Regions from separate parts of the Streptomyces sp. DSM 118878 genome, predicted to be linked through region 2. Evidence: predicted binding sites of a transcription regulator. Region 2 holds the regulator's gene; the other holds the start of a gene.
The links. Region 2 encodes HrcA, which represses chaperone genes, less so after heat shock. Its sites were predicted from a motif close to TTNGCACTCNGNNNNNCNGAGTGCNAA; they were not measured.
Positions count from the first base shown of each region.

Region 1: a site for HrcA is predicted at 12,868-12,894, ahead of groL (chaperonin GroEL). Genes of this name have one in related genera too.

Region 1 covers NZ_CP193622.1:4,893,160-4,907,912, forward strand. The annotation lists gene ACRAKF_RS21855 (class II fructose-bisphosphate aldolase) at 1-675, opposite strand, end outside; gene ACRAKF_RS21860 (1-phosphofructokinase family hexose kinase) at 733-1,668, opposite strand; gene nagA (N-acetylglucosamine-6-phosphate deacetylase) at 1,810-2,949, opposite strand; gene ACRAKF_RS21870 (ROK family protein) at 2,949-3,917, opposite strand; gene ACRAKF_RS21875 (SIS domain-containing protein) at 4,119-5,012, opposite strand; gene ACRAKF_RS21880 (ABC transporter substrate-binding protein) at 5,239-6,504, shown strand; gene ACRAKF_RS21885 (DUF3263 domain-containing protein) at 6,515-6,748, shown strand; gene otsB (trehalose-phosphatase) at 6,768-7,640, shown strand; gene ACRAKF_RS21895 (alpha,alpha-trehalose-phosphate synthase (UDP-forming)) at 7,664-9,082, opposite strand; gene ACRAKF_RS21900 (glucosyl-3-phosphoglycerate synthase) at 9,159-10,103, opposite strand; SAM riboswitch class I at 10,259-10,387, shown strand; gene thrC (threonine synthase) at 10,405-11,697, shown strand; gene ACRAKF_RS21910 (MoaD/ThiS family protein) at 11,826-12,101, shown strand; gene ACRAKF_RS21915 (cold-shock protein) at 12,523-12,726, shown strand; gene groL (chaperonin GroEL) at 13,027-14,652, shown strand.
Region 2 covers NZ_CP193622.1:3,139,034-3,153,786, reverse strand. The annotation lists gene ACRAKF_RS13875 (AMP-dependent synthetase/ligase) at 1-986, shown strand, start outside; gene ACRAKF_RS13870 (response regulator) at 1,036-1,620, opposite strand; gene ACRAKF_RS13865 (HAMP domain-containing protein) at 1,633-5,727, opposite strand; gene ACRAKF_RS13860 (SpoIIE family protein phosphatase) at 5,983-7,899, shown strand; gene hemW (radical SAM family heme chaperone HemW) at 7,928-9,160, shown strand; gene ACRAKF_RS13850 (DUF3097 domain-containing protein) at 9,179-10,006, opposite strand; gene ACRAKF_RS13845 (MBL fold metallo-hydrolase) at 10,042-10,785, opposite strand; gene hrcA (heat-inducible transcriptional repressor HrcA) at 10,952-11,968, shown strand; gene dnaJ (molecular chaperone DnaJ) at 11,969-13,105, shown strand; gene ACRAKF_RS13830 (nitronate monooxygenase) at 13,274-14,356, shown strand; gene ACRAKF_RS13825 (16S rRNA (uracil(1498)-N(3))-methyltransferase) at 14,353-14,753, shown strand, end outside.

The sequences.
Region 1 (14,753 bases), 1.8 Mb from region 2:
GACGGCCCGGCGGATCTCGTCGTCCGGCACACCGCTGGAGCCGTGCAGGACCAGCGGGACGGGGACGGCCGCCGCCAGGGACGCGATCAGGGCGTGGTCCAGGGCCGCCGTGCGCTCCGTCATCGCGTGCGAGGAGCCGACCGCCACCGCGAGCGCGTCGACGCCGGTGTCCGCCACGTACGCCGCGGCCTGTGCCGGGTCGGTGCGCACCCCGGGCGCGTGCGCGTCCAGCGGGGCCTCGCCCTCCTTGCCGCCCACCGTCCCGAGCTCCGCCTCGATCCAGATGCCCCGCTCGTGGCCCCAGCGCACCGCGTCGGCCGTGGCCCGCACGTTCTCCTCGTACGGCAGCTTCGAGGCGTCGAACATGACGGAGCTGAAGCCCTCCGGGTGGGCCGCCCGCAGCAGCTCGACGTCCATGACGTGGTCGAGGTGGAGCGAGAGGCGGGCCGAGGAGGTGCGGGCCACCGCCGCCGTCGCCGCCGCGACGGCCGACAGGCGGCCGCCGTGGAACTTCACGGCGTTCTCGGAGATCTGGAGGACCGCGGGGACCCCGGCGCGCTCCGCGCCGAGGGCGATCGCCTCGGCGTGCTCCAGGGTGATGACGTTGAACGCGGCGACGCCGTGACCCGCGGCGCGGGCCTCCGTGACGAGATCGCCGGTGCTGACCAGTGGCACGGTGCTCCCCAGTTCCCAGGGCGCGGTGCCCCGTTGCGCGGTGTTACACGGGTCCGTTCACGCCGCGGTCCGGTCGGTCACCGTGACGCGCGGCAGCAGGTCGTCGTAGGTGGGCACGTCGTACTCGCCCGCCACCGGGGCGGCCACGGTCGCCGCCGAGAGGGCGACGGCGCGGGCCAGGCGCTCCGGCCACGGCAGCCCCTCGGCGAGGCCGGAGAGCAGCCCGGCGACCGCCGAGTCGCCCGCTCCCGTGGGGTTGCCGCGGACCATGGCCGGGGGCCGGGCCTGCCAGGTGCCCTCGGGCGTGACGGCGAGGACGCCGTCGGCGCCCAGGGAGGCGACCACGCTGTGCGCGCCCCTGCGGCGGGCGTCGCGGGTGGCCTGCCGGGGTTCGTGGGAGCCGGTCAGCTCGGCCAGCTCGTCGGCGTTGGGCTTGACGATGTCGGGGCGGGCGGCGACGCCCCGGCGCAGCGGCTCCCCGCTGGTGTCGAGCAGGACCGGCACGCGTGCGGCGCGTGCGGCGCGTACGAGAAGTGCGTACGCCCCCACGGGCACGCCGGGCGGCAGGCTGCCGCAGAGCGCGACGGCACGGGTCCCGGGGGCGCGGAGCAGCTCCTCGTACGCGCCGAGGAAGGCGGTCCACTCGGCGGGGGTGATCGCGGGGCCCGGCTCGTTGAACTGGGTGGTGTCGCCGCTCGCGGCGTCGACCACGGCGAGGGTGCGGCGGGTGGTCCCCGCGACCTCCGCGAGCGCGTCGGTGACGCGGGGCCCGCCGGCGGCCAGGTGCTCGCGCAGGGCGCGTCCGGTGTCGCCGCCCGCGAAGCCGGTGACGGTCACGTCGTGGCCGAGGGCGGCGAGGACGCGGGCGACGTTGAGGCCCTTGCCGCCGGGGCGCTCGGTCACGCCGGTCACGCGGTGCGAGGCGTGCGGGGTGAGGGCGGGCACGCGGTAGGTGAGGTCGAGAGCGGTGTTGAGCGTGACGGTGAGGATCACCCGCGTCACCACCCCCGAAGTCGTCCCCGTGCCCTGGGGAGCGCGCTTGCCGGCGCACCCCGCTACGGCTCTGATCATGCCAAACAGAAGGCGGTTGGCCCAGAGGCGCGGGGGGCCGGACCTCATGCGGGGGAGGCGGACCTAATGGGGGGCAACCACCCACTCGCCCTTGCGCATGACGCCCTTGAGGTCGAACTCCGCGTCGAGGACCACCAGGTCGGCGTCCTTGCCGGGCTCCAGGGAGCCGACCGTGTCGTACATCCCGAGGAGCTTGGCGGGGTTGACGGAGAGGGCGCGGACGGTGTCCTCGACGGACAGCCCGTCGACGGTCACCGAGCGCTTGAAGGCGCGGTCCTGGGTCAGTGTGGAACCCGCGATGGAGCCGCCCTCGACGAGCCGCGCCACGCTGTCCCTCACCTCGACCTCCAGCGGGCCGAGCATGTACCGGCCGTCGCCGAAGCCCGCCGCGTCCATCGCGTCGGTGATGAAGGCGACGCGGTCCGCGCCCGCGCGGTGGAAGGCCAGCTCCAGGGCGGCCGGGTGCAGATGCGTGCCGTCGTTGATCAGCTCGACGGTGACCCGCTCGTCCTCCAGGAGGGCGGCGATCGGCCCGGGGGCGCGGTGGCCGAGGCCCGGCATGGCGTTGTAGAGGTGCGTGGCGACGGTGGCACCGGCGTCGATCGCCGCCACCGTCTGCTCGTACGTGGCGTCCGTGTGGCCGACGGCCGCGATGACGCCGTGCTCGGCGAGCAGCCGTACGGAGTCGAGGCCGCCCGGCAGCTCGGTGGCGAGGGTGAGCATCTTGGCGTGGCCGCGGGCGGCGTCGATCAGCTTGCGGACGTCCGCGGGGTCGGGGTCGCGCAGGAGCGCCTCGCTGTGGGCGCCCTTGCGGCACGGCGAGATGAAAGGACCCTCGAAGTGGACGCCGGCGATGTCGCCCTGCTCGGCCAGTTCGCTGAGCAGTCCGGCGCGCTGGGCGAGGAAGTCCATCTCACCGGTGACGGTCGACGCGACGATCGTGGTCGTGCCGTGCAGCCGGTGCGTGTGGACGCCCTTGAGGACGTCCTCGACGGTGCCGGAGGTGAAGGAGGCCCCGCCGCCGCCGTGGTTGTGGATGTCCACGAAGCCGGGGACCAGCCAGTGGCCGGAGAGGTCGACGGTCTCGGCGGACCCGGGGGCGCTGCCCGCGACGCGCGTGCCGTCGACGATGACGCGGCCGGCGGTGACCGTCCCGGTCGGCAGTACCACTCGGGCACCGGTGAGAACCTTGCTGGCGGCCATCAGGCGGTTACCTCCGCGGGGTCGGGATTCGTGGGATCGGGCTTCGGGTTGTCGAGGAGGTCCCAGGCGAGGAGGCCCGCGCCCAGGCAGCCCGCGGTGTCGCCGAGGGCCGCGGGGACGATGTCCGGCAGCGTCTGGAACCGCACGACGCGTTCCGTGACGGCGGCCCGCAGCGGCGTGAACAACGTTTCCCCCGCTTCGGCGAGACCGCCACCGATGATCAGCGTGTCCGGGTCCAGCAGGGTGACGGCGGTGAGCAGCCCGTCGGCCAGGGCGTCGATGGCGGTGCGCCAGACCTCCAGGGCGCGCGGGTCGCCGGACTCCACGGCCTTGGCGCAGTCCGCGGCGTCCGCCTCGGGGTCGCCGCTGGCCTCGGCCCAGGCCTTGCTGACCGCGGACGCGGACGCCAGGCGCTCCAGGCAGCCGCGCTGGCCGCAGCCGCAGGGCGGGCCGCCGGGGCGTACGACGATGTGGCCGATCTCCCCGGCCGAGCCGTGGGCGCCGGGCTCGATGGCGCCGCCGATGCCGATGGCGCCCGCGATGCCCGTGCCGAGCGGGACGAAGAGGAAGCGCTCGGCGGTCCGGCCCGCGCCGATGCGGCCCTCGGCGAGGCCGCCTGCGCGGACGTCGTGGCCCAGGGCCACGGGGACGCCTGCCAGGCGGTCGCTGAGGAGGCCCCGCAGGGGGACGTCGGCCCAGCCGAGGTTGGCCGCGTACACGGCGAAGCCGCGGTCCGCGTCGACGATGCCGGGTACGGCTACGCCCGCCGCCGCGGCCGGTTCTCCGTAGTGGGCGATGCCGTGGGCGCGCAGATCCTCGGCGAAGCCGAGGATGGTCTCCACGACGGCCTCGGCCCCGCGCTCGCGGCCCGTCGGACGGCGCGCCTCGTACAGCAGGGTGCCGTCCGCCCCTACCAGGGCGGCCTTCATTCCGGTGCCGCCCACATCGAGGGCGATGACGTGTCTCACGCCCCCCAGTCTCGCGCGTCACCCCATGAAAGGTCTAGTCCACTCGCGGTAATCGCTTTCTCGGATCCTCGGCGGCCCTTGGAAGGCCCCGCCGTTCCGCTCCTACGGCGGGGGTCCGCTCCGGGGTAATGGGCGGGTGGGGGGAGAGGTCCGCCGCGAAGCGGCGGCCTTGAATCCCCGAGGCGCCCCCGCCCGCCCATATCAGTCGAGGATCACGCTCCGCGTGAGATTGCGGGGGCGGTCCGGGTCGAGGCCGCGCGCCTCCGCGAGGGCGACCGCGAGCCGCTGCGCGCGGATCAGGTCGGCCAGCGGGTCCGCCTCCTGGCGGGCGACGAGATCGCCGCCGACCCGGGCGACATCCCCCGCGAGACCCTCCGGCAGCGCGCCGAACATCCAGGTCACCCGGCCGGGCCCGGTGATGGAGATCGGCCCGTGCCGGTACTCCATGGCCGGGTAGGACTCCGTCCAGGCACCCGCCGCCTCCCGCATCTTCAGCGCCGCCTCCAGAGCGAGCCCGTACGTCCAGCCGCGCCCGAGGAACGTCCACTGCTCCGCCCCGACCACGGAGGCGGGCAGCGGCTCCGAGACCGCGAGTTCGGCGTCGACGGCGGCTTCGGCCACCGATTTCACGCCCGGGACGTCCCCGAGCCCGGCCCGCAGGAACGCCAGCGCGGTCGTCGCGAAGCGGGTCTGCACGACCGACTCCTCGTCCGCCCAGTCCAGGACGGCCACCGCGTCCGCCGCGTCCATGACCGGCGTCTTCGGGTCGGCGGTCAGCGCGACCGTCGGCACCGCGCCCTTGAGCCGCCCCAGGAGCTCCAGGACCTCCGTCGTCGTGCCGGACCGGGTGATCGCGACCACCCGGTCGTACGTCCGCCCGGCCGGGAACTCCGAGGAGGCGAAGGCATCGGTCTCGCCCTGCCCCGCGGCCTCCCGCAGCGCCGCGTACGCGATGGCCATGAACCACGAGGTCCCGCACCCGGTGACGGCGACCCGCTCACCCGGCTTCGGCAGGCTCTCGAAGGAGGCGGCCGCCTCCACCGCCCGCTGCCAGCAGGCGGGCTGTGTGGCTATTTCTGCTGCGGTACGCGACATGCGCCAAGGCTCCTCGTGAGTACGGCTCTGCACGAACGTGACGTGCATAGCAGCCGCGAGGCGCGCGCGGCAACGCAGGGCCGCCCGCCGGGCCCTTGTGGCCGCCGTTGCAGAAGTGATACTCGGGTGGTGTAGACCTTGTGTCCGGACGCGGGAGAAACTCGCAGTTCAAGAGCTATGGGGTGGCAAGCCCCACGTGCGTGGAAGCAATGAGGGTGGGACAGCTGTGCAGCGGCGCGTGACAGGACTGACCGCGGCGGTGGCCGTACTGGGCATGGCGGGCGTGCTCGCCGGCTGCGGCGGTCCGGGCGACTCCGGCGACGTCACCCTGAAGCTGGTGGCGGCGGACTACGGCGACTCCGCGGCGAACAGTTCGAAGAAGTACTGGGACAAGGTCATCAAGGGGTTCGAGGCCAAGAACCCCGGCATCAAGGTCGAGGTGACCGTCCACTCCTGGAACGACGTGGACCGCGAGGTCAAGGAGATGGTCGCCAAGGACGAGGCCCCCGACCTCGCCCAGATCGGCGCCTACGCCGACTACGCGGACCAGGGCAAGCTGTACGAGGCCGACGAGGTCCTCTCCATCGCGACCCAGGCCGACTTCCTGACCCCGCTCGCCCGCGCCGGTGAGGTCAAGCGCACCCAGTACGGCATGCCGTTCGCCTCCTCCACGCGCCTGTTGTTCTACAACACCAAGATCTTCAAGGACGCGAACCTCACCCCGCCGGAGACCTGGGGCGAGCTTCAGGCCGACGCGAAGGTCCTCAAGTCGCGCGGCGTGAAGATCCCGTACGCGCTGCCCCTCGGCCCCGAGGAGGCGCCCGCCGAGACGCTGATGTGGATGCTCAGCGGCGGCGGCGGCTACACCGACAACGTCAGCTCCTACAGCATCGACTCCGCCCAGAACACCAAGACGTTCGCCTGGCTGCGGGACGAGCTCGTCGGCAAGGGCCTGACCGGCCCGAAGGCGCCCGGGAAGCTGAACCGCGCCGAGGCCTTCGCGGCGTTCGCGAACGGCGAGGTCGGCATGCTCAACGGCCACCCCACGCTGATGAAGATGGCCGCCAAGAAGGGCGTGAAGTTCGGCATGGTGCCGGCGCCCGGCATCAACGGCAAGGCGCAGGCCACGATGGGCGTCGCCGACTGGATGATGGCGTTCAAGCAGAACGGCCACCGCGAGGAGGCCGGCAAGTTCCTCGACTACGTGTACAGCAAGAAGAACGTGCTCGACTTCTCCAACGAGTACGACATCCTGCCCGTGACGACCTCGGCGTCCGACACGATGGCCGCGGAGCGTGGCGACAGCGAGCTCGGCCAGTTCCTCAAGGAGCTGCCGACCTCGCAGCTCTACCCGGTGGGCAAGACGTCCTGGGCGCAGGTCTCCGCCGACATCAAGAAGGACATCGGCAAGACCGTCGAGAGGAACGGCAACCCGGCTTCGGTGCTCGGCCGTATCCAGAACACGGCGGCGGCGGCGGAGAACGCGGAATAGCGTGTCGGGCATGACCGAACAGGAGCTCTCGGACAGGGACCGTGCCGTGCTCGCCCTGGAGCGGCGCGACTGGCCGGGTCCTGGCGCGAAGGAACGTGCGGTGCGCGAGGAGCTCGGCATGGTGCCGGTGCGCTACTACCAGCTCCTGAACGCCCTCCTGGACGATCCGCGGGCCCTCGCGCACGACCCGATTACGGTCAATCGGCTGCGCCGGGTGCGGGAGTCACGGCGCGAGGAGCGCTGATCCCGTTAGGGTCGGGCCCATGGGTGACCCTACGTACGCGCAGCCCGCCGAGCCGGGACGTCCTGGACTGCCCGAGCCCGTCACGCCCGCCGGCCGTGACGGCCTCGCCGCGATTCTGGCGAGGCCGGAACGGGCCGTCGTGGCCCTCGACTTCGACGGCACGCTCGCCGCGATCGTGCCCGACCCCGAGCAGGCCCGCGCCCACCCCGACGCGGTGCCGGCGCTCGCCGCGCTCGCCCCGCGCCTGCGGTCCGTCGCCGTGGTCACCGGACGCCCGGCGGGCGTCGCGGTGCGCTACGGCGGCTTCGCGGGCGCGGCGGGCCTCGAACGCCTGGTGGTGCTCGGGCACTACGGCGCCGAGCGCTGGGACGCCGTCACCGGCACCGTGCAGGCCGCGGAGGAGCACCCCGGCGTCGCCGCGGTCCGGGCCGAGCTGCCCGGCTTCCTCGACGCGATCGGGGCCTGGCGCGGCACCTGGACGGAGGAGAAGGGCCGCGCGGTCGCCGTCCACACCCGCCGCGCGGAGGACCCGCAGGCGGCCTTCGACGCCCTGCGCGAGCCGCTGGCGGAGCTCGCGGCACGCCACGGTCTGATCGTCGAGCCCGGCCGCATGGTCCTGGAGCTGCGCCCGCCCGGCATGGACAAGGGCGTGGCCCTGGCGGAGTACCTCCGCGAGGTGGGCGCCGAGTCGGTCCTCTACGCGGGCGACGACCTGGGCGACCTGCCGGCCTTCGGAGCGGTGGAGAAGCTCCGCTCGGACGGCGTCGCGGGCCTCCTGGTGTGCAGCGGCAGCGCGGAGGTCACGGAGCTCGCGGACCGCGCGGACCTGGTGGTGGACGGCCCGGCGGGCGTGGTGGAACTGCTGTCCGCGATCGCGGCGAACCTGCCCTGACGCTCGCCGCGGGGAGGCGGCGGCTAGGCCCCCTCGCCGGTCAAGGCGTGCAGCTGGTCGAGGAACCACTGCGCCGGCGGCAGGGCCGTGGCCGCCGCCGCGAGGCGCTTGGTGCGCTCCGCGCGCTCCTCGGGGGCCATGCTCAGCGCCGCGTGCAGCGCCGCCGCCGTGGCCGAGATGTCGTAGGGGTTCACCCCGAGCACGTCCTCGGACAGCTCCTCGTACGCCCCGGCCTCCCGCGAGAGCACCAGCGCGCACCCCTCGTCGGAGACGACCGGCACCTCCTTGGCCACGAGGTTCATCCCGTCACGGATGGGGTTGACCAGCGCCACGTCGGCGAGGCGGTACGCCGCGAGCGACCGCGCGAAGTCGTCCTTGACGTGCAGGACGACGGGCGTCCACCCCTCCGTGCCGAACTCGGAGTTGATCTCCTCGGCGACGCGTGAGACCTCCGCGGTGTAGTCGCGGTAGACGGCGAGGTCCTGCCGCGAGGGGTAGGCGAAGGCGACATGGACGACCCGTTCCAGCCATTCGGGGCGATCCCGGAGCAACTGCCGGTAGGCCCGCAGGCCGCGCACGATGTTCTTGGACAGCTCGGTCCTGTCCACCCGCACGATCGTCCTGCGGCCCTCCCCGACCTGCTCGCGCAGCGCCCGCATCCGCTCCTCGACGTCGTCACGCCGCGACCGCTCCCGCAGGAAGTCCGCGTCGGCGCCGAGGCCGTGCACACCGATGCGCGTGCCCGACGTGCCGCCGAGCAGCCGCACGCAGCACTCCGTGAAGGCGTCGGCCCACCGCCCGGTGAGGAACCCGAGCCGGTCGGCGCCGAGCATGCCCCGGAGCACCTGCTCCGCCACGTCGTCGGGGAGCATCCGGAAGTAGTCGGCGGGCGCCCACGGGGTGTGCGAGAAGTGCCCGATCCGCAGGTCCTCGCGGAGCTCGCGGAGCATGCCGGGGACGAGCGTGAGGTGGTAGTCCTGCACGAGGACCGCCGCCCCGGGCGCCGCCTCCGCGGCGAGCGCCTCGGCGAACGCGCGGTTGTACGTCTCGTACGCCTTCCACTGGGCGCGGAACTCCGGGCCGAAGGACGGTTCGAGCGGCGTCTGGTAGAGCATGTGGTGGACGAACCACAGGACCGAGTTGGCGATGCCGTTGTAGGCCGCCGCGTGCACGCCCTCGCCGGCGCCCGCGTCGATGTCGAGCATCCGCACCCCCGGCTCCGAGACGCCGCGCCGCACGGCCTCCCGGTCGCCCTCGCCGAGCGCCGCGCACACCCACAGGGCGTCCGCCTCGTCACCGATGGCGCTCAGTCCGGAGACGAGTCCGCCGCCGCCGCGTTTGGCGGTGAGCTCCCCGTCCTCTCCCACGGAGTACGAGACGGGGCCGCGGTTGGACGCGACGAGTACCTGCGCTGCTGTCGACGAACGGAGCTCTGGAACCATGTGGCAGAACGTAGCCCGTACCGGAAACGCTCAAACGTATGCCGAGCGGACTCCGCCAGACACCACGGACAAGCCCTTACGCCACACGCCGGTGCGCGTACTCGGAGATACCGGTCATCGGAGGCCGTTCCTCCGTGTCCACCGCGTACGTACGCGGCACGAACCCGTGCTCGCCCCGCTCGAACTGCGTCAGCTCCGGGCGTACGAGGTGTCCGCGCGCGAGCCGCAGCTGCGCCGTGCGGTAGATGGCCGCCGCCATCCGTCCGAGCGCCTGCCCGTCCTGGTGCCGGTGCCTGCGCACCCCCACGTCGACCTGCGCGAGCGCGTCGAGCCCGACGGTGTGCAGCGCGTCGACGAGCAGCCCGAGCTCCACCCCGTATCCGACGGGGAAGGGCAGCCGTTCGAGGAGGGACCGGCGGGCCGCGTACTCGCCGCCGAGCGGCTGGACGAACCCGGCGAGCAGCGGCCAGTGCATGTTCAGGAGCGGGCGCGCCATCAGCTCGGTGACCCGGCCGCCCTGGCCGGTCTCGGCGCCGAGGGGGCGGTCGTACATCGCCTTCACGAAGTGCACGTCGGGCTCGGTCAGCAGCGGGCCCACCGTCCCCGTCACGAAGTCGGCGGAGAACTCCTTCAGGTCGGCGTCGACGAACGCCACGATGTCGCCGTCGGTGACCAGGAGTGAGCGCCACAGCACCTCGCCCTTGCCCGGCACGGCCGGCAGGCGCGGCAGTATCGCGTCCCGGTGGACGACCCTGGCGCCCGCTTTCCGCGCGACCTCGGCGGTGCGGTCGGACGAGCCGGAGTCGATCACCACGAGCTCGTCGACCAGCGGCACCCGCTCCATCAGCTCGCGGCGGATCTCGGCGACGATCGCGCCGACCGTCCGCTCCTCGTCGAGGGCGGGCAGGACGACGCTCACCGTCGCGCCGGACGCGCGTTTGGCCGCGGCCAGCCGGTCCGCCGGACGGTCGGCGACCGACCAGGAACGCCTGCTCAGCCAGCGCTCGGCCTCTTCCAGCACGGTCTGCGTCCTCCCCTATGTGATCCATCTCGCCGTTCGGACGACTATCTCAAGGGTCCGGGGCTTCGGTTACAGTCTTGAACAACGCCGGTGGCCATCGCATGTCGGGGTCACCGCCGCGTTCCGACCAACAACTGAAACCCATAATCGAAAACCGCTCATCCAGAGGGGCAGAGGGAAACGGCCCGTTGAAGCCCCGGCAACCATTCCGCCGACCGCGAGGTCACGGCGGGGAAGGTGCCAATTCCGTCTCGCGGCGAGATGCGTCGCGAGGAAGATGAGGAGAAAGGGCCTCGCCTCCATGGCTGTTCAGACTGTCGCCACCGAAACGACCCCCACCGTCGACCTCGGACCGGCCTCCGGCCTCGTGTGCCGTGAGTGCGGCACCACATTCCCCCTCGGCCCCATTTTCGCCTGCGTCGAGTGTTTCGGCCCTCTTGAGGTCGCGTACGACCTGCCTCTCGGTGACCCGGAGTCACTGCGCGCCCGGATCGAGGCGGGCCCCGCCAACATCTGGCGCTACGCCCCGCTGCTGCCCGTCCCCGCCGACGTGGCCGACAAGCCGAACCTGAACCCGGGCTGGACCAAGCTCGTCAAGGCCGACAACCTCGCCCGTGAGCTCGGCGTCGAGCCGGGCAAGCTGTTCGTCAAGGACGACTCCGGCAACCCGACGCACTCCTTCAAGGACCGCGTCGTCGCGCAGGCCCTCGAAGCCGCGCGCGCCTTCGGCTTCACCACGCTCTCCTGCTCCTCCACCGGCAACCTCGCGGGCGCCGTCGGTGCCGCCGCGGCCCGCGCCGGCTTCCGTTCCTGCGTGTTCATCCCGCACGACCTGGAGCAGGGCAAGGTCGTCATGGCCGCGGTCTACGGCGGCGAGCTCGTCGGCATCGAGGGCAACTACGACGACGTGAACCGCTTCTGCTCCGAGCTCATCGGCGACCCGCTGGGCGAGGGCTGGGGCTTCGTCAACGTCAACCTGCGGCCCTACTACGGCGAGGGCTCCAAGACCCTCGCGTACGAGATCTGCGAGCAGCTCGGCTGGGTTCTGCCCGACCAGCTCGTCATCCCGATCGCCTCCGGATCGCAGCTCACGAAGATCGACAAGGGGCTCAAGGAGCTGATCGCGCTCGGCCTCGTGGCGGACAAGCCGTACAAGATCTTCGGCGCCCAGGCCGAGGGCTGTTCGCCGGTGTCGGCCGCGTTCAAGGCCGGGCACGACGTCGTGCGCCCCCAGAAGCCGAACACCATCGCCAAGTCGCTGGCCATCGGCAACCCCGCCGACGGTCCTTACGTCCTGGACATCGCGCGTCGCACGGGCGGCGCGGTGGAGGACGTGAACGACGAGCAGGTCGTCGAGGCGATCAAGATCCTCGCCCGGACGGAGGGGATCTTCGCGGAGACCGCCGGCGGGGTGACGGTGGGCGTCACCAAGAAGCTCGTCGAGGCGGGGCTCATCGACCCGGCCCTCACCACGGTCGTGCTGAACACGGGGGACGGGCTCAAGACGCTTGACGCCGTCGCCGAGACGTCTCAGGCGACCGCGACGATCCCGCCGAGCCTTGAGGCGTTCCGCGCCGCGGGTCTGGCCGAATAGCCACCGTAGGGCCCGTGGTCCGCTGTCGGCCGCGGGCCGTGGGCCGTGGTCCGTCCCGGTCCGTCCTGGTCCGTCCTCGCGCAGTTCCCCGCGCCCCTGACGGGGCCCGTACCCCTGAGGTGAATCCCATGAGCGTGAACGTCCGTATCCCCACCATTCTCCGCACCTACACCGGCGGAAAGGCCGAGGTCGCCGCCGAGGGGGGCAACCTCGGTGAGGTCATCGCCGACCTGGAGAAGAACCACGCCGGCATCGCCGCGCGCGTCCTGGACGACCAGGGCAAGCTGCGCCGCTTCGTCAACGTGTACGTGAACGACGACGACGTCCGTTTCGAGCAGGGTCTGGAAACGGCCACTCCGGACGGCGCCGGTATCTCGATCATTCCCGCCGTCGCCGGTGGCTGATCTTCTGTCCGAGCAGCCCGCATGAGCTGAATTGCCCCCTCCGGGAGAGAAACGGAGGGGGCAATTCAGCATGGTTGAGCGCGGTACAGTTGGGGAACGCGCTTCGCCGTCGGTGCCGAGTGCATAGACGAAGTCGGCCTGGAGCCGACAAGAAGCAGCCAATGCGCGCTGCCTATATGGGCCTTCTGCGGCATTTGCCCGGCCCGAATTGCCCTGGATTCCGGGGGACTCTCCGTAAATCACCGTTCCGTCATGCCCAGAATTCTCGTCCGATTGACCTGTTGCAGAGGGCAGTTGGGCAGATACATTCAGCGGCGGTCGACGCGTTCCGGCGCACACCCCCAATCAATTGGGGAGTGAGGTCTGACCCGGGTCCGCGAAGTGCGGTCCTGTGCAAGGGCCAGAAATAGGGGAGTTCGGCATGGCTCAGGGCACCGTCAAGTGGTTCAACGCGGAGAAGGGGTACGGCTTCATCGCGGTCGACGGTGGTGCGGATGTTTTCGTCCACTACAGCGCGATCCAGATGGACGGCTACCGCACCCTGGAAGAAGGTCAGCGAGTCGAGTTCGAGATCTCGCAGGGCCAGAAGGGTCCGCAGGCGGACATGGTCAAGCTCGCCGTCTAGCTCGGCGCGAACGGCCACCGACGCAAGCATCGTGAGGGGCTCGTATCCCGATGGGGGTACGGGCCCCTCATGTGCGTCCGGAGTCTGCCCGAGACCGTGAGAGGCGCTTGCACTCGCAGGGGTCGAGTGCTAATCATTGGCTTAGCACTCTCCCAGTGAGAGTGACAGAACTTGGATCGGGTCGGTGAGGTCCGCAGGCCGGGTGGGGCAAGGAACCACGCGGCACGCAGGCCGTCCGTCGCGGGCGCCAGCACGGTCCGTTTGCTTGCTTTTCCACCCCGTCCGGGAGGACCACTTCACATGGCCAAGATCATCGCGTTCGACGAGGAGGCACGGCGCGGCCTCGAGCGCGGCATGAACCAGCTCGCCGACGCCGTCAAGGTGACCCTGGGCCCCAAGGGTCGCAACGTCGTCCTCGAGAAGAAGTGGGGCGCCCCCACGATCACCAACGATGGTGTTTCCATCGCCAAGGAGATCGAGCTCGAGGACCCGTACGAGAAGATCGGCGCCGAGCTGGTCAAGGAGGTCGCGAAGAAGACGGACGACGTCGCCGGTGACGGCACGACGACCGCGACCGTCCTGGCCCAGGCCCTGGTGCGCGAGGGTCTGCGCAACGTGGCCGCCGGTGCCAACCCGATGGCTCTGAAGCGCGGCATCGAGAAGGCCGTCGAGGCCGTCTCGGGCGCTCTCCTCGAGCAGGCCAAGGATGTCGAGACCAAGGAGCAGATCGCTTCGACGGCCTCCATCTCCGCCGCCGACACCCAGATCGGCGAGCTCATCGCCGAGGCGATGGACAAGGTCGGCAAGGAAGGCGTCATCACCGTCGAGGAGTCGCAGACCTTCGGGCTTGAGCTTGAGCTCACCGAGGGCATGCGCTTCGACAAGGGCTACATCTCGGCGTACTTCGCCACCGACATGGAGCGTATGGAGGCGTCGCTCGACGACCCGTACATCCTGATCGTCAACTCGAAGATCTCGAACGTGAAGGACCTCCTTCCGCTCCTCGAGAAGGTCATGCAGTCCGGCAAGCCGCTGCTGATCATCGCCGAGGACGTCGAGGGCGAGGCCCTGTCGACCCTGGTCGTCAACAAGATCCGTGGCACGTTCAAGTCCGTCGCCGTCAAGGCTCCGGGCTTCGGTGACCGCCGCAAGGCCATGCTCGGCGACATCGCCATCCTCACCGGTGGCACCGTCATCTCCGAGGAGGTCGGCCTCAAGCTGGAGAACGCCGGTCTCGACCTGCTCGGCCGTGCCCGCAAGGTCGTCATCACCAAGGACGAGACCACGATCGTCGACGGCTCCGGTGAGAGCGACCAGGTCCAGGGTCGCGTCAACCAGATCCGTGCCGAGATCGAGAACTCGGACAGCGACTACGACCGCGAGAAGCTTCAGGAGCGCCTGGCGAAGCTCGCCGGCGGTGTTGCGGTCATCAAGGCCGGTGCCGCGACCGAGGTCGAGCTCAAGGAGCGCAAGCACCGCATCGAGGACGCCGTTCGCAACGCGAAGGCCGCCGTCGAAGAGGGCATCGTCGCCGGTGGTGGCGTGGCCCTCATCCAGGCCGCCGCTGTCTTCGAGAAGCTTGAGCTCGAGGGCGACGAGGCCACCGGTGCCGCCGCTGTGAAGCTGGCCCTTGAGGCCCCGCTGAAGCAGATCGCGGTCAACGCCGGCCTTGAGGGTGGCGTCATCGTCGAGAAGGTGCGCAACCTTCCCATCGGCCACGGCCTGAACGCCGCGACCGGTGAGTACGTCGACATGATCGCCGAGGGCATCCTCGACCCGGCGAAGGTCACGCGCTCTGCCCTGCAGAACGCCGCGTCCATCGCCGCGCTGTTCCTCACCACCGAGGCCGTCATCGCCGACAAGCCGGAGAAGGCGGGCGCTGCCCCGGCCGGCGGCGGCATGCCGGGCGGTGACATGGACTTCTGATCGACCTCTGGTTGATCAGCGGTTCATCGCTGACGCGAACCGAGGGCGGCACTCCTTCTCACGAAGGGGTGCCGCCCTCGGGCGTTTCTCGAACCGGGTGC
Region 2 (14,753 bases):
GCGTCGCGGCCAAGGCCCGGGCCGGCGGCGGGGCCAAGTACAAGATCTTCCTGTGGGCCGCCGAGGTCGCCCGCGAGTACGCGAAGGTCAGCCAGGACAACTTCCGCAGGACCGGCACCGCCTCCGTGCCCTTCGGGCTGCGCGCCAAGCACAAGGCCGCCGACGCGCTGGTCTACTCCAAGCTGCGCGAGGCCTTCGGCGGACGGCTGCGCGCCGCCATCTCCGGTTCCGCCGCGCTCGCCCCGGAGATCGGGTACTTCTTCGCGGGCGCCGGCATCCACATCCTGGAGGGCTACGGCCTGACCGAGTCCTCCGCGGCGTCCTTCGTGAACCCCGGCGAGGCGTACCGCACCGGAACGGTCGGCAAGCCGTTGCCCGGCACCGAGGTGCGGATCGCGGACGACGGCGAGATCCTGCTGCGCGGCCCCGGCATCATGGAGGGCTACCACAAGCTGCCCGACAAGACCGCCGAGGTCCTGGAGTCCGACGGCTGGTTCCACACCGGGGACATCGGCGAGCTGTCCGTCGACGGCTATCTGCGGATCACCGACCGCAAGAAGGACCTGATCAAGACCTCCGGCGGCAAGTACATCGCGCCCGCCGAGGTCGAGGGCCAGTTCAAGGCCGTGTGCCCGTACGTCTCCAACATCCTGGTGCACGGCGCCGACCGGAACTTCTGCACCGCGCTGATCTCCCTCGACGAGCCCGCGATCCTCCAGTGGGCCAAGGAGAACGGCCAGGAGGGCAGGTCCTACGCCGAGGTCTGCGCCTCGCCCGCCGCCGTCAGGCTCGTCGACGGCTATGTGAGGCAGCTCAACGAAGGCCTCCAGCGCTGGCAGACGATCAAGCAGTTCCGTCTCCTCCCGCGCGACCTCGACGTCGAGCACGGCGAGCTCACGCCGAGCCTGAAGCTGAAGCGCCCGGTCGTCGAGCGGGAGTACAAGCACCTGATCGACGAGATGTACGCGGGCTCACGCGAGGCCTGAGAGCCGGTGTCATCACCCCGGCAGGGGGACGCGCACGGGGCGGTCCGTCTCAGACGCCCCGTCCGCGGCGCATCTCCTGCACCAGTTCCTCCATATGGGTCACATGGCGGCGCAGCTCCAGGACGTCCCTGAGGCCGCTCGCCGCCATGTGGCTCTCGATCGCCGAGAGGCGCGCGGCCAGCTCGTCGAACTGGCGCTGCTCACGAGCGAGTATCCGCTCCAGCTGGCGGTTCTTGCGGTGCAGTTCCAGGAAGACGGTGACCTTGGCGCGCAGCACCCACGGGTCGAAGGGCTTGGTGAGGTAGTCGGCGGCGCCCGTGGCATACCCGCGGAAGGCGTAGCCCGCGTCGTTGTCGGTGCCCGTCAGGAAGATGATGGGCACGTCCTTGGTCTGGTCGAGGCGCTTGATGTTGGTCGCGGTCTCGAAGCCGTCCATGCCGGGCATCCGGACGTCCAGGAGGATCACGGCGAACCGTTGCCTCAGGATCGCCTTCATCGCCTCCTCTCCCGAACGGGCACGCACCAGCGGTTCGTTCAAGGACCCCAGGACTGCTTCGAGTGCCATCAGGTTGTCCTCCATGTCATCGACCAGGAGGATGCTCGCGCGGTGGTCGGTCATGGAATCTGCGCTCATGGTCATGGTGCCTCAATCGGTTGCCGGCGGAGCAGCGCTCTCTTCAGGGGTGCTCGGCTGTTCCGCTGCGACGGATGCCGGGTCGGGGGAAGCGGGCTCCTGCCCGGTGGCCGTGCCCTCCTGGTCCAGGAGGGCGCAGACGACACCGAGGAGCTGGTCCACATCCACGGGTTTGGGTACGTAGTCGGTGGCGCCCTCGGCGATCGCCTTCTCGCGGTCGCCCGGCATGGCCTTGGCGGTCAGCGCGACGATCGGCAGCCCCCGCCAGCGGGGGCTGCGGCGGATGGCCGCCATGGTTTCGTAGCCGTCCATCTCCGGCATCATGATGTCCATCAGGACGATGTCGACGTCGGGATTGCGCTCCAGGGTCTCGATGCCCTCGCGGCCGTTCTCCGCGTACAGGACGGGCATGCCGACGCGGCTGAGCACGTGGGTCAGCGCGAAGACGTTGCGGATGTCGTCGTCGACGATCAGCACCCTGCGGCCCGGCAGTATCCGACCGGCACGCCCTTCCTTCCACTCCTCCAGTTTCGTGGGGGTGGGCCAGCTGTCGTCGGGTTCGAGGGCGGTGTGCGGCCGCAGGGCCGCGTGTTCCAGCGGTTCGGGCAGGTGCTGGGTGTGGGCCGCCGCGTACGCCAGGGCGGCGGCGCCGTGGCCGGGGTGCACCACGGGCACGTACAGCGAGAAGACCGAGCCCTGGCCCGGGCGGCTCTCGGCGGTGATCCGGCCGCCGAGCAGGCCCGCGATCTCGCGGCTGATGGAGAGGCCGAGGCCGGTGCCGCCGTACTTGCGGTTGGTGGTGCCGTCGGCCTGCTGGAACGCCTCGAAGATCACCGGTAGCTGCTCGGACGGGATGCCGATGCCGGTGTCCTTGACCGCGAAGCAGAGCAGGTCGTCGTGGTCGTGGGCCAGGCGGTCGCGCGCGGTCTCCTTGACGCGGCTGACCCGCAGCTCGATGCGGCCGGCCGAGGTGAACTTCACCGCGTTCGACAGGAGGTTGCGCAGGATCTGCTGGAGGCGCTGCTCGTCGGAGAACATCTCGCGCGGCACGTCCTCGCCGACCGACACGTCGAAGGCCAGGCCCCGGTCGAGGGTGAGCGGGCGGAACGTCGCGTGGACGTAGTCGAGGACCTTGATCAGCGGCAGCTTCTTGGGGCGTACGTCCATCCGGCCCGCCTCGATCTTCGACAGGTCGAGGATGTCGTTGATGAGCTGGAGGAGGTCCGAGCCCGAGCGGTGGATGGTCGTGGCGAACTGCACCTCCTGGTCGGAGAGGTGGTTGTCGGGGTTGTCGGAGAGCAGCCTGGCCAGGATGAGCAGGGAGTTGAGCGGGGTGCGCAGCTCGTGCGACATGTTCGCCAGGAACTCCGACTTGTACTGCGAGCTCGTGGCGAGCAGGGCCGCCTTCTCCTCCAGCTCGGCGTTGGAGCGGCGCAGTTCGGCCTGCTGGCGCTGGAGTTCGTCCGAGCGCTCCTGGAGCTGGGTGGCCAGCCGCTGGGACTCGCCGAGCAGCGATTCCGTACGTGAGTTGGCGATGATGGTGTTGATCGCGACGCCGATGGTGTTCACGAACTGGTCGAAGAAGGCCAGGTGGACGTCGGAGAACCGGGAGAACGTGGCCAGCTCGATCACGCCGAGGAGCTTGTCCTCGAAGAGGATCGGGATGATCACCACGGTGGCGGGGGCGGCGTCGCCGAGCCCGGAATGGATCTTGATGTACTCGGGCGGCACCTCCTCGACCAGGATGCGCTTCTTCTCCAGGGCCGCCTGCCGCACCAGGCCCTGGGCGGGCATCCCGCCGGTGTCGACGACCGAGCCCTGCGCCGCGCCGTAGCCCGCGATGAAGGCGAGGCCCTTCGCCGTGACCTGGGTGGGCGCCGGGCTCTCCGCGGCGTCCGGATCGGCCAGGAAGAACGCGCCGTACTGCGCGTTCACCAGCGGGGTCAGCTCGCGCAGGATCAGGTCGGCGACCTCCATCAGGTCGCGGTGGCCCTGCATCAGGCCCGCGAGGCGGGCGAGGTTGGACTCCAGCCAGTCCTTGGCGCGGGTGGTCTCGCGGAGGTTGGAGACCATGAGGTTGATGTTGTCCTTGAGCTCCGAGACCTCGCCCCGCGTCTCCACGGTGATGGCGCGGGTCATGTCGCCCTGGGCCACGGCGGAGGCGACCTCGGCGATGGCGCGGACCTGGGTGGTGAGGTTCAGCGCCAGCTCGTTCACGTTCGTCGTCAGGCGCTTCCACGTGCCGTAGACGCCCTCGACGCGGGCCTGGCCGCCGAGCTGCCCCTCGGAGCCGACCTCGCGGGCGACGCGGGTGACCTCCGAGGAGAAGGAGGAGAGCGTGTCCACCATGGTGTTGATGGTGGTCTTCAGCTCCAGGATCTCGCCGCGCGCATCCACGTCGATCTTCTTGGAGAGGTCGCCCTGGGCGACGGCGGTCGCGACCTGGGCGATGTTGCGGACCTGGCCCGTGAGGTTGTCCGCCATGTAGTTGACGTTGTCGGTGAGGTCCTTCCACACGCCCGAGACGCCGAGGACCTGCGCGCGGCCCCCGAGACGGCCGTCCGTGCCGACCTCGCGGGCGACGCGGGTGACCTCGTCGGCGAAGGCGCGCAACTGCTCCACCATCGTGTTGACGGTGTCCTTCAGCTCCAGGATCTCGCCGCGCGCGGTGACGGTGATCATCTTGGAGAGGTCGCCGTTGGCGACGGCGGTGGTCACCTGGGCGATGTTGCGGACCTGGGAGGTGAGGTTCGACGCCATGAAGTTGACGTTGTCGGTGAGGTCCTTCCATACGCCGGACACGCCCCGCACCTGGGCCTGCCCGCCGAGGTTGCCCTCGGTGCCGACCTCGCGGGCCACGCGCGTGACCTCGTCGGCGAAGGCGGAGAGCTGGTCGACCATCGTGTTGATCGTCGACTTCAGCTCCAGGATCTCGCCCTTGGCCTCGACGGTGATCTTCTTGCCGAGGTCGCCCTGGGCGACGGCCGTCGAGACGAGCGCGATGTTGCGGACCTGGGAGGTGAGGTTGTCCGCCATGAAGTTGACGTTGTCGGTGAGGTCCTTCCATACGCCGGACACGCCCCGCACCTGGGCCCGCCCGCCGAGGTTGCCCTCGGTGCCGACCTCGCGGGCCACACGCGTCACCTCGTCGGCGAAGGCGGAGAGCTGGTCCACCATCGTGTTCACCGTCGACTTCAGCTCCAGGATCTCGCCCCGGGCGTCGACGGTGATCTTCTGGCTCAGGTCGCCGTTGGCGACGGCGGTGGTCACCTGGGCGATGTTGCGGACCTGGGAGGTGAGGTTCGACGCCATGAAGTTGACGTTGTCGGTGAGGTCCTTCCACACGCCGGACACGCCCCGCGCCTGCGCACGGCCGCCGAGCTGCCCCTCCGTGCCGACCTCGCGGGCCACGCGGGTCACCTCGGCGGCGAAGGCGGAGAGCTGCTCCACCATCGTGTTCACGGTCAGCTTCAGTTCGAGCAGCTCGCCCGTCGCCTCGACCGTCACCGTGCGCGTCAGGTCGCCCTGTGCCACCGCCGTCGTGACCAGGGCGATGTCCCGCACCTGCGCGGTGAGCCGCGCCGCCATGGTGTTGACCGCCTCGGTCACATCGCGCCAGCTCCCGGAGAGGCCACGCACCTTGGCGCGTCCGCCGAGCCGCCCCTCGGTGCCCACCTCGCGGGCCACGCGCGTGACCTCGCCGGTGAAGAGGGAGAGCTGGTCGACCATCGTGTTGACCGCGCGGCCCAGCCGGCGCAGGTCGCCCCGCAGCTCGCGGCTGCCGTCGTGCAGGTCGACGCGCTGGGTGAGGTCGCCGCCCGCCACCGCGTTGAGCACCCGGGTGGCGTTCGCGGCCGGGGCGACCAGGGAGTCGAGGAGGGTGTTGACCTCCTGGACCCGGGCCGCCCATCTGCCCTGGCCCGGGCTCGGGGTGAACCGCTCGTCGAGACGGCCGTGCCGGATGATCTCCCTGCGCACCCGGACGAGTTCCCCGTCGAAGTGGAGCGAGCGGTCCAGCATCTCGTTGAAGAGCGTGTACAGCTCGGCGGTCAGCCCCTCGCCGACCGGTACCACCTTGGTGAAGTCCCCGTCCCGCGCGGCACGCATGGCGGCGAGAAGCGGGCGCAGTTCGGCCGGGGTCACGGTGACGGGGCTCGCGGGAGCGTCGCCGTCCACCGGCACCGAGGGGTGCGCCGGGGCGGGAACGCGGTTGGATCCACGCGTCGATCCACGCGCAGGGATAGCACTGTTCTCACTCATAGCGGCCCACTTCGGTGACTCGGTGCTTATGGGCGCGACCAGTCTGTCACTCTGTCGGTGTCGCCTGAGGCGTATTCGCCCGAACTGCTCAGGAGCCGCACCGTGGGGTCCATCTCGCCGCAACGGGAGACCGCGTTCCGTGCCTCCGCCAAGGACCCGGACCATCCCGGGTCGTCGGCGGTGGCGCGGACGTCGCTGCCCGGAAACCCGCTGGCACCGGCGGCCGCGCGAAGATTCGTGCGTGGCGCCCTCGCCGACTGGGCCGAGCTCGGCGTGCCCGCGGCGGCCGGCATCGACGGCAGGCTGGCCGACGACGCGGTGCTCATCGTCAGCGAACTGGCGACCAACGCCGTCGTCCACGCGGGCACCGACGTCGAACTGCTGTGCCGTCTCGAGGAGGCCGAGGCGGGGGAGGAGGGCGAGACCCTCGTCATCGAGGTGTCCGACCACCACCCCGCCCGCGCCGTCCGCGGCGACCAGGGCCCGGTCTCGGCCGGCATCCCCGAGTACGGCCGCGGCCTCCAGCTCGTCGCCAGCCTCGCCGAGTCCTGGGGCATCACCTACCGCAGGGGCACCAAGAGCGTCTGGGCCAGGCTGCCCGTCCACGGCGTCGTGGCCGTCAAGGGAATCGAGGCGTACGCGAACGACCAGGCGCTCCAGCGCGGTCTGCGCGCCGTCGAGATCCTCGCGCCGCTGCCCAAGCGGACCTCGCACGGCGCGGAGTGGGTCAACCGCGGCGCGCTGAGCTTCCTCGCCGAGGCGTCCGACCTCCTCGCGGGGCAGTTCGACGAGGACCTGGTGGCCGCCCTGGCGGGCCAGCTCCTCGTGCCGCGGCTCGCGGACTGGTGCGCGGTCTGGCTCGACGTCGCCTCCGAGGGCCCGGCCCACACCGCTGCCGACGGCTCCGCGACGCGGCTCGCCCGCGTCTGGCACACCAGCGAGAGCCGCATGGAGGAGCTCCGCCGCGTCCTGGAGAAGGACCCGCCCCACCTGGCCGCCGCCGCGGGCTCCGGCGCCCACCCCGTCCACTGGCCGGCCGCCGCCCTGCCGGACGACACCTCCGGTGCCGCGCTCGCGTACCGGCTCACCGCGGGCGGGCGCGCCCTCGGCACGCTGGTGATCGGCCGTGCGGGCCTGGACCGCTTCCCCGACGAGGTCACCGGCCTCGTCGAGGACTTCAGCCGCCGGGTCGCCCTCGCGATCAGCACGGCCCGGCGGTACCAGCGCCAGGCCAACATCAGCCAGGTGCTCCAGCGCGGACTGCTGCCCGACAAGGTCGCGCAGATCCCCGGCGTGGCGAGCGGCGTGGTGTACGAACCGCGGGACAAGGGCGGGCCCGGCGGCGACTTCTACGACCTCTTCCAGGCCGGCGAGGGGCGCTGGTGCTTCGCGCTCGGCGACGTCCAGGGCAAGGGGCCCGAGGCCGCCGTCGTCATCGGCCTGGCCCGCCCCTGGCTGCGGCTGCTCTCCCGCGAGGGGTACGCGGTCGCCGAGGTCCTCGACCGCCTCAACCAGCTCCTCCTCGACGACGCCACCGAGGCGTCCGACGCGGCGGCCGCGGTCGTCGCCGTCGCGGGCGGCCAGGGAGTGCCCGCCGACGGCTCCACCGCGCGCTTCCTCTCCCTGCTCTACGGAGAGCTCGTGCCGTACGAGGGAGGGGTCCGCTGCACCATCGCGTGCGCGGGACACCCGCTGCCGCTGCTGCTCGGCCCCGAGGGGAAGGTGCGGGTGGCGGCGAACCCGCAGATGCTGCTCGGGGTCTTCGACGACGAGACGTACACGAGCGAGTCCTTCGAGCTGCGGACCGGCGACACGCTCCTGTGCGTCACGGACGGCGTGACCGAGCGGCGCTCGGGGCGGCTCCAGTTCGACGACGGCGACGGCCTCGCGCTGGCCCTCGCCGACTGTGCCGGGCTCGACGCGGAGCTCGTGGCGGAGCGGATCCGGCGGCTCGTGCACGAGTTCTCCGACCGGCCGCCGGACGACGATCTGGCGGTGCTGGTGCTCCAGGCGCGGTGAAGGCGCGTAGTGCGGGACAATCGGGTACATGCCTTCCGCACTGCCCGATGGTGAGCCCATGCCCGAGGACGGCGCGCTGCCCGCGTCCGCCCTGGACGGCGCGGCCTCCCGCCCGCTCGGCTTCTACCTGCACGTCCCGTACTGCGCCACGCGCTGCGGCTACTGCGACTTCAACACCTACACCGCGACGGAGCTGCGCGGCTCCGGTGGCGTGCTCGCCTCGCGCGACAACTACGCCGAGACCCTGGTCGACGAGGTACGGCTCGCCCGCAAGGTCCTCGGCGACGACCCGCGGCCCGTGCGGACCGTCTTCGTCGGCGGCGGTACGCCGACGCTCCTCGCCGCGGGCGATCTCGTACGGATGCTGGCCGCCGTACGGGAGGAGTTCGGGCTCGCGGACGACGCGGAGGTCACGACCGAGGCGAACCCGGAGTCGGTGGACGCGGCGTACCTCGCCGAGCTGCGGGCCGGTGGCTTCAACCGCGTCTCCTTCGGCATGCAGAGCGCCAGGCAGCACGTGCTGAAGGTGCTCGACCGCACGCATACGCCCGGGCGGCCCGAGGCGTGCGTGGCCGAGGCGCGGGCGGCCGGGTTCGACCACGTCAACCTCGACCTGATCTACGGCACGCCGGGCGAGTCCGACGCCGACTGGCGGGCCACGCTCGACGCGGCGCTCGGGGCCGGGCCCGACCACATCAGTGCCTACGCGCTGATCGTCGAGGAGGGCACGCAGCTCGCGCGGCGCATCCGCCGCGGGGAGGTGCCGATGACCGACGACGACGCCCACGCGGACCGGTACCTCATCGCCGACGAGGTGCTCGGGGCCGCGGGCTTCGAGTGGTACGAGGTCTCCAACTGGGCGACGACACCGGCGGGCCGGTGCCTGCACAACGAGCTGTACTGGCGGGGGGCCGACTGGTGGGGGGCCGGGCCCGGCGCGCACAGCCACGTCGGGGGCGTGCGGTGGTGGAACGTGAAGCACCCCGGCGCGTACGCGGCGGCTCTGGCGGAGGGACGGTCGCCCGGGGCCGGGCGCGAGGTCCTCTCCGCCGAGGACCGCAGGGTCGAACGCATCCTCCTGGAGCTCCGCCTCCAGGACGGCTGCCCGCTCTCCCTCCTCCGGGAGGCGGGCCTGGCGGCCGCACGGAAGGCCCTCTCCGACGGCCTGCTGGCTCCCGAGCCCTACGCGGCCGGCCGCGCGGTCCTGACCCTGCGGGGACGCTTGCTGGCGGACGCCGTCGTACGGGACCTGGTGGACTAGGGGCATCTGTCGCGGGTGCTAGGGGCCGGGCGCCGTCACGAAGTCGATCAGTTCTTCCACCCGGCCCAGGAGTTCCGGCTCCAGGTCCCGGTAGCTGTGGACCGAGGAGAGGATGCGCTGCCAGGCCGCGCCCGTGTTCGGGGGCCAGCGCAGGGCCTCGCAGACGCCCAGTTTCCAGTCCTGGCCCCTCGGCACCCGCGGCCACGCCTCGATGCCCACCGAGGAGGGCTTCACCGCCTCCCAGACGTCGATGTAGGGGTGGCCGACCACCAGGGCGTGCGCGGTGCCGACCTCCGCCGCGATGCGGGACTCCTTGGAGCCGGGGACCAGGTGGTCCACCAGGACGCCGAGGCGCGCGTCGGGGCCCGGGGAGAACTCCGCGACGATGCGAGGCAGGTCGTCGATGCCCTCCAGGTACTCGACGACGACGCCCTCGACCCGCAGGTCCTCGCCCCACACCCGCTCCACGAGCTCCGCGTCGTGGCGGCCCTCCACGTAGATGCGCCCCGCGCGAGCGACCCTGGCGCGCGCCCGCGGGACGGCCACCGAGCCGGATGCCGTACGGGACGGACGTACCGGAGCGGGCGCCGTCGCGGCCGGGCGGACGAGCGTCACCGGCCGGCCCTCCAGGAGGAAGCCGCTCGGCTCCATCGGGAACACGCGGTGCTTGCCGAAGCGGTCCTCCAGCGTCACCGTCGGCCCCTGCGCCGTCTTCTCGCAGCGGATCACCGCCCCGCAGAACCCGGTGACCGGCTCCTCGACCACGAGACCGGCGTCGGCCGCCACCTCGGGCACGGCCTTCGGCTTCTTCCAGGGGGGCGTGAGGTCGGCGGAGTACTGGCGCATTGTGCCGACGATAGGAAGAGTGGCGGCGGCGGCGCTCACGACACGCCGAAGCGAGCCGCCAGTGTGGCGCGTTGCGCACGGACAAAAGCCGCATCCACCACCGCGCCGTGCCCCGGCACGTACAGCGCGTCCTCCCCGCCGAGTTCGAGGAGGCGGTCCAGCGCCGCGGGCCACCGCCGGGGCACCGCGTCAGGACCCGCCTGCGGGTCGCCCGACTCCTCGACGAGATCGCCGCAGAAGACGACCTCCGGACCGTCGCCGGGGCTCTTCACCAGGACCGCCAGGTCGTGCGCCGTGTGACCGGGGCCGACGTTCGCGAGGAGGACCTCGGCCCCGCCGCCGAGGTCCAGCGTCCACTCCCCGCACACCAGATGCCCCGGTGCGCGCAGGAGATCGGCCGCCTCCGCCGCCGCGTCCGCGCCGAGGCCGTGCCGCACCGCGTCCGCCCGCAGCTCCTCGCGGCCCGCGTCGAGGACCGTGTCGGCGCCTACGGCGGCGTACACCTGTACCCCCGCGAAGGCCGCCGCCCCGAAGACGTGATCGAAATGGGGGTGGGTGAGCGCGAGATGCGTCACTCTGCGCCCGCCGCCCATGAGATCCCGGGCCCGCGTCCGCAGCGCCGCGCCCTCCGCCAGGCTCGACCCCGCCTCGACCATGAGGGCCGCCCCGGCACCGACGACGAGTCCCGCCGTGCAGTCCCAGCCGGGCAGGCGCACCCGTCCCACGCGCGGGGCGAGCCGTTCCCAGCCCGCCGCTTCCCATGCCGGCTCCACGTCCATACGGTGACGCTAACCGCTGGGGAAGGCCTCGGCAGAGTGAGAGGGGTCCGGCCTTGCCGGGCCCGTACCCGACCGCCGTACACTGGCTCTTTGACAGGCTGGCACTCACCCGCGTTGAGTGCCAGGCGGGGATCACGGCGACGGATGACGGCTGGAGGTGTGCGCGATGCTGAGTGAACGCAGGCTCGAGGTGCTGCGCGCCATCGTCCACGACTATGTCGGGACAGAGGAGCCCGTGGGCTCCAAGGCGCTCACCGAGCGGCACAGTCTCGGGGTCTCGCCGGCCACTGTCCGCAACGACATGGCGGCGCTGGAGGAAGAAGGGTTCATCGCCCAGCCCCACACCAGCGCGGGGCGTATCCCGACCGACAAGGGCTACCGCCTTTTCGTCGACAGACTCGCGGGCGTCAAGCCGATGACCGCGCCCGAGCGGCGGGCCATCCAGAACTTCCTCGACGGCGCCGTCGACCTCGACGACGTGGTGGGGCGTACGGTGCGGCTGCTCGCGCAGCTCACGCGGCAGGTGGCCGTCGTGCAGTACCCCTCGCTCACGCGGTCGACGGTGCGGCACGTGGAGTTGCTCTCGCTCGCTCCGGCGCGCTTGATGCTCGTACTGATCACCGACACGGGCCGGGTCGAGCAGCGGATGATCGACTGCCCGGTGCCCTTCGGTGAGACCTCGCTGGCCGACCTGCGGGCACGGTTGAACAGCAAGGTCGCGGGGCGCCGCTTCGCGGACGTGCCGCAGTTGGTGCAGGACCTTCCCGAGGCCTTCGAGGCCGAGGATCGCGGCACCGTCGCGACGGTCCTCTCCACCCTCCTCGAAACGCTCGTCGAGGAGACCGAAGAACGGCTGATGATCGGCGGCACCGCCAATCTCACCCGCTTCGGACATGACTTTCCCCTCACCATCCGGCCCGTTCTCGAAGCCCTTGAGGAGCAGGTCGTGCTCCTCAAGTTGCTTGGTGAGGTGCAGGATTCGGGCATGGCCGTACGGATCGGTCATGAGAACGCCCATGAGGGGCTCAGCTCCACGTCCGTGGTCTCGGTCGGCTACGGTTCGGGCAGCGAGGCAGTCGCGAAACTAGGCGTGGTCGGACCGACCCGCATGGACTATCCGGGAACGATGGGAGCAGTACGCGCAGTGGCACGTTACGTCGGACAGATCCTGGCGGAGTCGTAAGTGGCCACGGACTACTACGCCGTACTCGGCGTGCGCCGCGACGCTTCCCAGGACGAGATCAAGAAGGCCTTCCGGAGGCTGGCGCGTGAGCTTCACCCGGACGTGAATCCGGACCCGAAGACTCAGGAGCGCTTCAAGGAGATCAACGCCGCCTACGAGGTGTTGTCGGACCCGCAGAAGAAGCAGGTCTACGACCTCGGCGGCGACCCGCTGTCCCAGGCGGGCGGCGGCGGAGCAGGTGGCTTCGGAGCCGGTGGCTTCGGCAACTTCTCCGACATCATGGACGCGTTCTTCGGTACGGCGTCGCAGCGTGGCCCGCGGTCGCGCACGCGCCGCGGCCAGGACGCCATGATCCGGCTGGAGATCGACCTCGACGAGGCGGCCTTCGGCACCACCAAGGACATCCAGGTCGACACCGCGGTCGTCTGTACGACCTGTAGCGGTGAGGGCGCCGCGCCGGGGACCTCCGCCCAGACGTGTGACATGTGCCGCGGTCGCGGCGAGGTGTCGCAGGTCACGCGGTCCTTCCTCGGCCAGGTCATGACCTCGCGGCCCTGCCCGCAGTGTCAGGGCTTCGGCACGGTCGTGCCGACGCCGTGCCCCGAGTGCGCGGGCGACGGGCGGATCCGCTCGCGGCGGACGCTGACCGTCAAGATCCCGGCCGGTGTCGACAACGGCACCCGGATCCAGCTCGCGGGCGAGGGCGAGGTCGGGCCCGGCGGCGGTCCCGCCGGTGACCTCTACGTCGAGATCCACGAGCTGCCGCACGCCGTCTTCCAGCGGCGCGGCGACGATCTGCACTGCACGGTGACGATCCCGATGACGGCGGCGTCGCTCGGCACGCAGGTGCCGCTGGAGACGCTCGACGGTCTTGAGGAGATCGACATCCGGCCCGGCACGCAGTCGGGGCAGTCCGTCCCGCTGCACGGGCGCGGCATCACGCATCTGCGGGGCGGCGGCCGTGGCGACCTCATCGTGCACGTCGAGGTCCTCACGCCGACGAAGCTCGACGCCGAGCAGGAGCGGGTGCTGCGGGAGCTGGCGCAACTGCGCGGCGAGGAGCGGCCCACGGGGCAGTTCCAGCCGGGGCAGCAGGGTCTGTTCTCCCGGCTCAAGGACGCGTTCAACGGGCGGTAGCGCCTTCAGCGGTGCGATGGCGGGGCCCCGAGGTGACGACCTCGGGGCCCCGCGGCTTTTCCCTCCTTTGCCGCTTCGCGGCAGGTCTCCCACCGACCCGCCCGTTACCCCGAGGTAAACGGGTGGGTGGGGGGAAGTGGGGGGCCGGGGACGTGGCACGATGCCGTTATGTCCTCCGCACTGACCGATCTCTGCCGCTGTCCGATCGTGCAGGCCCCCATGGCCGGCGGGGCCTCGGGCCCGCAACTGGCCGCGGCCGTGTCCGAGGCCGGAGGGCTCGGGTTCCTCGCCGCCGGGTACAAGACCGCCGACGGGATGTACCAGGAGATCAAGCAGTTGCGGGGGCTGACCGCGCGGCCCTTCGGCGTCAACCTGTTCATGCCGCAGCCCGACAGCGCCGACGCGGCGGCGGTGGAGGTGTACCGCAACCAGCTCGCGGGCGAGGCGACCTGGTACGAGACGCGGCTCGGCGACCCGGAGTGCGGCCTCGACGACGGGTACGACGCCAAGCTCGCGATCCTCCTCGACGACCCGGTACCGGTCGTCTCGTTCACCTTCGGCTGCCCCACCCGCGACGTCCTGGACTCCTTCACGCGCGTCGGCACCCTGACCGTCGTCACCGTCACCACCCCGGAGGAGGCGCAGGCCGCCCAGTGGGCCGGCGCCGACGCCGTGTGCGTGCAGGGCGTGGAGGCGGGCGGCCACCAGGGCACCCACCGCGACCAGCCGGAGACCGACGGCGCCGGACTCGGCCTGCTCACCCTCCTCACGCTGGTCCGCGAGACCGTGCGGCTCCCCGTGATCGCCGCGGGCGGCCTGATGCGCGGCGCGCAGATCGCCGCCGTGCTCGCGGCGGGCGCGGACGCGGCGCAGCTCGGCACGGCCTTCCTCGTCACCCCCGAGTCGGGCGCCCACGCCCTGCACAAGCAGGCCATGACCAACCCGCTGTTCGTACGCACCGAGCTGACCCGGGCGTTCTCCGGGCGGCCCGCGCGCGGCCTCGTCAACCGCTTCCTGCGCGAGCACGGCCCGTACGCCCCCGCCGCCTACCCCCAGGTCCACCACCTGACCAGCGACCTGCGCAAGGCCGCGGCGAAGGCCGGTGACGCGCAGGCCATGGCGCTCTGGGCAGGGCAGGGCCACCGGCTCGCCAGGGAGATGCCCGCCGGGCAGCTCGTGGAGGTCCTCGTGGCCGAACTGGCCGAGGCGAAGGCGTCGTCGGCCGCGAAGGACCAGGGAGGCACCCGGTGACCGCACCCGTATTCGTCGTCGAGCACCTCGACGTGGGCGCCGGCGGGCGCCATGTGCTGGACGGGCCCGAGGGGCGGCACGCGGTCTCCGTGAAGCGGCTGCGCGCCGGTGAGGACGTCGTCCTGACCGACGGCGCCGGACGGTGGGCCCGGTGCGTGGTCGTGGACACCGAGGGCAAGGACCGGCTCGTCGTCCACATGGACCCCGTCGCCGAGGAGCCCGCGGAGTCGCCCCGTATCACCGTCGTCCAGGCGCTGCCCAAGGGCGACCGCGGTGAACTGGCCGTGGAGACCATGACGGAGACCGGCGTCGACGCCGTCGTGCCGTGGGCCGCGTCGCGCTGCATCACGCAGTGGAAGGGCGAGCGCGGCCAGAAGGCGCTCGCCAAGTGGCGGGC